Regions from separate parts of the Marinomonas foliarum genome, predicted to be linked through region 2. Evidence: predicted binding sites of a transcription regulator. Region 2 holds the regulator's gene; the other holds the start of a gene.
What was found. Region 2 encodes sigma-54, which starts transcription at its own class of promoters, with help from an activator protein. Its sites were predicted from a motif close to TGGCACNNNNNTTGCTNT; they were not measured.

Region 1: the regulator sigma-54 is predicted to act here: its motif matches at 1,680-1,697, upstream of JSY38_RS16470 (nitrate reductase).

What each region holds. Positions count from the first base shown of each region.
Region 1 covers NZ_CP070273.1:3,559,836-3,563,088, reverse strand. The annotation lists gene JSY38_RS16470 (nitrate reductase) at 1-1,531, opposite strand, end outside; gene nirD (nitrite reductase small subunit NirD) at 1,839-2,171, opposite strand; gene nirB (nitrite reductase large subunit NirB) at 2,176-3,253, opposite strand, start outside.
Region 2 covers NZ_CP070273.1:314,767-318,019, forward strand. The annotation lists gene lptA (lipopolysaccharide transport periplasmic protein LptA) at 1-61, shown strand, start outside; gene lptB (LPS export ABC transporter ATP-binding protein) at 65-790, shown strand; gene JSY38_RS01550 (RNA polymerase factor sigma-54) at 866-2,335, shown strand; gene ptsN (PTS IIA-like nitrogen regulatory protein PtsN) at 2,353-2,802, shown strand; gene JSY38_RS01560 (HPr family phosphocarrier protein) at 2,812-3,081, shown strand; gene mgtE (magnesium transporter) at 3,090-3,253, shown strand, end outside.

The sequences.
Region 1 (3,253 bases), 750 kb from region 2:
CTGCAAAGATTTCATGAATACTTTGATAGGAAAACGCTGACTGAAAACCAAGGCTTTTGGCGACTTCACAGATTGCCCACCAATCATGCTTGGCTTCACCTGGTGCAGGTAATAAACCTCGTTGGCGAGAAATACGGCGCTCTGAATTCGTCACCGTACCGTCTTTTTCACTCCAGCCCGTCGCAGGAAATAGAACATCCGCCATGACGGTTGTATCCGTATGTGCCTTGCAATCGCTGACAATCACCAGCTCGCACTTTTCCAGCGCGCGTCGGACTTGAGCGGTATCAGGTAAACTCACCATGGGATTAGTCGACATAATCCACACAACTTTGACCTTGCCTTCCTCCATGGCTTGAAATAAGTCGACGGCTTTTAAACCGTCCTTTGTTGCCATATTCGGCGCTTGCCAAAAACGCTGCACCAAATCCTGTGCACCCGGTGTGGCAAAGTCCATATGAGCAGCCAATTGATTGGCCAAGCCGCCAACTTCTCGCCCGCCCATCGCATTAGGTTGACCCGTAATAGAAAAAGGTCCAGCGCCTTCTTTGCCAATACGCCCAGTGGCCAAATGACAATTAATAATCGCATTGCATTTATCAACGCCAGAGGAAGACTGATTCACCCCTTGAGAATAAAAGGTGATAGTCTTTGCCGTGTCACGCCACCAGTCAACTAAACTTGCTAAATCTTGCTCACTGACCCCACAAAAATCTGCCGTCAAAGATAAACTCGGTGTCGACTCATTCGCTTGCGCTAAAGCAGCCTTAAATCCATTGGTATGATTCGTAACAAAGCCCTGATCCAAAATGCCAGCCTGAACGGAATCGCTTAATAAGAAGGAAAAAATCGCCGCGTCACTTCCAGGCTTAATCGCCAAATGCAAGTCTGAAATATCACAAGTCGCTGTTTCTCTTGGATCAATTACCACCACCTTCATGTTAGGGCGCTGTTTTTTCGCTGCGGCAATACGTTGATATAAAATCGGATGTGTCCATGCGGCATTCGACCCAACCATAATCAATAAATCGCAGAGCTCTAGATCTTCATAATTACAAGGCACAGTGTCTGAGCCAAAGGCGCGTTTGTAGCCGACCACGGCAGACGCCATGCACAGACGAGAATTGGTATCCACGTTGGCGGTGCCGATAAAACCTTTGGCCAGTTTATTTGCCACGTAATAATCTTCCGTCAGGATTTGTCCTGAAAGATAAAAAGCAAAAGCGTCAGGGCCATGATCTTTTACGACTTGAGCAATTTTCGCGCTTACTGTTTTAATAGCCGATTCCCAAGCAACAGGATGACCACCAACCATAGGCGTTAATAAGCGATCATCCGATTGGATCGTTTGCGCAAGACTGCTGCCTTTCACACATAAACGCCCAAAATTAGCCGGATGCTCCAAGTCACCAGACACTGGTGGAACCGCTTCATTTGCCGAATATGGAAGAGTCAGATTTACGCCACATCCAACACCGCAATATGGACAAGTCGTTTTACCACTTGTTGCTGTCATCATCGTTGCCGTCATGGAAACTCCTCACACGTTTACTTTTTTAAAGACAAAAAAAGGCCCAATCACTTTTAGGAAAAAGTGATTGGGCCTCGTTGCCTTTTGTAATATCTGTATGCTTTATGTGTAAGCCATCGTCGGTTTACGGTGCATCAGTGATCTTTATAAAGCAATTAATAAGCCAACTTTTAAAAACACATTCAGTTGTGTCATTGCCGAGCTTTACTAGCCTGGCAATTGGTTCACTTCATAGGAACTATAAAATACCGACTTTACGAAGCGCTTAAACAGTGCAAAGAGACCATTTTGGTGCACCAATTCTTAATTAGTGTGCCGCAACAAACACATGACCGCCTTCTAATTTAGCTGGCCAATGGGGCACCTGAACATTTTCTTCAAGGCATTCGCCCGATGCCAATGCAAAGTGTTGCTTGTACAAAGGGCTAGCCACCACCCACTGCTCCTGTAAATGCGCTATCAAACCACGGGATAGTACATTCGCCTTTCCAACAGGGTCCCAATTTCCAAGCACAAATACTTTACTATCCGATTCAGGAATATAGAAGATAGCCACTTGCTCACCATTCAACATAGCAGCAACACCAGCTCCTTCTATTAGATCTTCTTGTTCACAAATTAATTTCCATGGCGTCGTCATCGTATTAGCCTACCTTCGCAATTAATTGCTGTTTTTCTGATTCGGTTGCTGGGCGCATTTGATCACGCTCTTCAACAAAAACTACGTTACTATCACTTCCTTCATAATTCACAAATTGGCGGAAGGTTTTTAGCGCTTCAGGATCTTCTAACGTGGTTTTCCATTCGCACTGGAAGGTATTTACAACGTGCTGCATACTCGCTTCAAGCTCACCGCACAACCCTAGCTTGTCGTTAATCACCACCTCTTTAAGATAGTCCAATCCGCCTTCTAGACCGTCCATCCAAACAGAAGTACGCTGCAAGCGATCAGCGGTTTTGGTGTAAAACATCAATACGCGGTCAATGTATTTCACCAAGGTTTCATCGTCCAAATCTTTGGCAAACAAATCTCCGTGACGCGGTTTCATGCCACCATTTCCACAAACGTATAAATTCCAACCGCCTTCTGTGGCGATCACACCAATGTCTTTGCTCTGAGCTTCCGCGCATTCTCGTGTACAACCAGAAACCGCAAATTTGATTTTATGAGGCGAGCGCAACCCCTTGTAACGATTCTCCAGATCAATCGCCATCTTCATGCTGTCATTCACTCCATAACGGCACCAAGTGCTACCGACGCAGGACTTCACAGTACGCAAGGATTTTCCATAGGCTTGACCGGTTTCAAAACCCGCTGCAATTAACTTTTCCCAAATCTCAGGCAATTGCGGCAGAGTAGCACCAAATAAATCGATACGTTGGCCTCCAGTTACCTTGGTGTATAAGCCGTACTCTTTTGCTACTTCGCCCAATACGATTAATCTATCAGGAGTTATTTCACCACCGGGAATTCGCGGCACAATGGAGTAAGTCCCGTCTTTTTGCATATTGGCAAGGAAGCGATCATTCGTGTCTTGCAAGCTGATGTGTTCTTTTTTCAACACGTAGTCGTTCCACACACTCGCTAAAATAGAACCAACAGCGGGTTTACAAATTTCACAGCCGTGACCTTTACCATGCGTTTTTAATAGCTCATTAAAAGTTTTGATTTCGCCGATTTTGACTAGGTTGTATAAATCTTGGCGTGTGTAAGCAAAGTGC
Region 2 (3,253 bases):
GAAAAAAGATTCTGGACGCGTGTCTATGACATTACAACCACAAGCTACTGAGGCAAAATAATAGATGGCCTTACTAGAAGCAAAGCACCTTGCAAAAAGCTATAAAAAACGCAAAGTTGTAAAAGATGTATCAATTTCTGTTGAATCAGGACAAGCGGTTGGTCTATTAGGACCAAACGGAGCAGGGAAAACCACTTGCTTCTATATGATTGTTGGCATGGTAGCAAATGACGCTGGCGGCATTTTTATTGATGGCGTAGATATAACCCACGACGCAATGCATACACGTGCACAAAAAGGCATTGGCTACCTTCCTCAGGAAGCATCTATTTTCCGAAAGATGTCGGTAGAAGATAACATATTAGCTATCTTAGAAACCCGAAAAGAGCTAAATAAAAGCCAACAACAAGAGAGACTTGAGGCTCTTTTAGAAGAGTTTCATATTACTCATATACGCACCAACTTAGGCATGGCATTGTCTGGAGGAGAACGTCGTAGGGTCGAAATTGCAAGAGCACTTGCAATGAACCCAAAATTCATCCTTCTAGATGAACCATTTGCTGGTGTAGACCCTATTTCTGTTGGTGACATAAAGCTCATCATCAAACATCTGCAAGAAAGTGGTATAGGTGTATTGATCACCGATCACAACGTCAGAGAGACCCTCGACATCTGCGATAAAGCCTATATTGTTGGCAATGGCTACATCATTGCGTCAGGTGATGCTAGTACTGTCATCAACAATGAACAGGTTAAAAAGGTCTATTTAGGCGACGACTTCCGTCTGTAACCCCTTATCATTGCTGTAGAAAGGGAGTAGTATGCACAACTCGTTCCAATTCATTCAAACAAAAAGAGTTGCTCCATGAAGCAGTCTTTACAATTAAAGCTAGGTCAACAGCTAACCATGACCCCCCAACTGCAGCAAGCAATACGCTTACTGCAGCTTTCTACGTTGGATTTAAAGCAAGAAATCCATGAATTTCTAGAGTCTAACCCGCTCCTTGAGCTTGATGATGACGAGCAAACTCATAACGATATCCCTGCTAGCATTGAATCAAAGAGCGAAACAGAAACACCTCTAGACAACGGTGAAGAAGCGCGCGTAGAGTCTGAATGGACGGAAAGCATCCCCGAAGAACTGTCTATAGATAGTAATTGGGATGACACCTACCAAAGTTCAGCAGCGGTGAGTGACAGCCACAGTTTTGAAGGCGATAGCGATTTTGAAAGCCGCAATGCTCCAGCCGAAAGCATTCAAGACCATCTTATTTGGCAGTTAAACCTCACCCACATGTCAGATAGAGACCTCGAGATTGCCTATGCCATCATTGAATGTGTTCAGCCTGATGGCTACTTAAGCATTACCCCTGACGACATCTGCGAATCACTCAGCATTGAACTTGAAGACTTAGAAATGGAAGAAGTCATTGCTGTTCAACATAGACTACAGCGCTTCGACCCCGTCGGTGTATGCTCTATTGATTTACGCGATTGCCTATTAGTGCAATTAGAGGCTTTTCAAACACATCCTCTATTTAAAAGCACATATAACCTTATTGACCACTATTTACCCCTATTGGGTAATAGAGATTTTGCGCAATTAAGCCGCAAAACAAAATTAAAAGACGAAGCCCTAAAAGAAGTCATTAACCTAATCCAGCAACTAAACCCGCGCCCAGGTTCTGTTATTGATGCGGATGATACAGATTACGTGATTCCTGACGTATCAGTTAAAAAGCGCAACGACGTATGGCAAGTTGAATTAAACAATGACGCTCTTCCACCAATAAAAATCAATGAAACCTATTCAGCGATGGCAAGTACAGCTACAACAGCTGAAGATGCTTCTTACATCAAAAACTCTCTACAAGAAGCAAAATGGTTCATGAAAAGCTTGCAAAGCCGCAACGAGACACTACTAAAAGTAGCCAGTTGCATTGTTAGCAGACAAATCGATTTTTTCGAGCTTGGTGAAGAAGCGATGAAACCAATGGTACTTCATGACGTAGCTGAAGAAGTAGGCATGCATGAATCGACCATATCTAGGGTGACTACTCAAAAATACATGCATACGCCCAAAGGCATATTTGAGCTAAAATATTTCTTTTCTAGTCATGTTAATACGGCATCCGGCGGTGAATGCTCTTCGACAGCAATCAGAGCCATGATCAAAAAGCTTGTTGCCGATGAACCTGCTAAAAAACCTTTAAGTGATAACAAGTTAGCTGCCATTCTGGCAGATCAAGGCATACAAGTTGCTAGACGAACTGTAGCCAAATATCGTGAGGCGATGAACATCCCTCCTTCCAATGAACGCAAACGACTGATCTAAACGGAAAGCATTTTATCATGTCATTGAAATCATTATTAAAAGCAGACCTCGTTCTCGCAAAGCAAGATATCATTAGCAAAAAACGCGTATTAGAAAACCTCGCGGAAGTAGCATCTAACCGACTTCACTGTGATAACGAAGCGGTTTATGACGCCCTGCTAGGTCGAGAAAAACTTGGAAGTACCGGTATAGGCAATGGAATAGCAATTCCACATTGTAGACTAGAGTCTGCAAATCATACTGCCATAGTCGTGATGTCCTTAAAGACACCTATCGATTTTGACTCGATAGACAAGCGAGCTGTCGATCTAATATTTGCTCTGATTGTTCCGCCACATGAGTGCGACCAACATCTTGCAACATTAGCTCAAATAGCAGAATTAGCACAGTCTCCAGAGTCATTAGACAAGCTGCGTACAGCCCAAAATAACGAAGAGCTATTCAATATTTTTAACTCATTAGTATAGGTATAGAGCATGCTGGAAGAGTCTATTGTTATTATAAACAAGCTTGGCTTGCATGCCCGTGCTGCAGGCAAACTCATTGAAACAACCACACGCTTTTCTTGCGATATCACCATAGAGAAAGACGGCCGTAATGTGGATGGAAAAAGCATCATGGCAATGATGATGCTCGCTGCAGGAAAAGGCACCGAAATAAACATAAAAGCAAATGGTGAAGACGAACAAGACGCTATTAACGCGATTGTTGAATTAATTAACAATCGCTTCGGTGAAGATGAGTAAAGAGCACCATGTCGGAGCAAAACACCCTTAATCATTTGCAGACAGTTACCGAGTCCCTTGAGACCGGTGCTACGATGCAAATACGCTACCTACTTAACGGTGCCTTGCCTGCACAAGATGTTGCGCGACTACTAGAATCTTCCCCACCAAAAGAGCGCAAGCTCTTATGGGA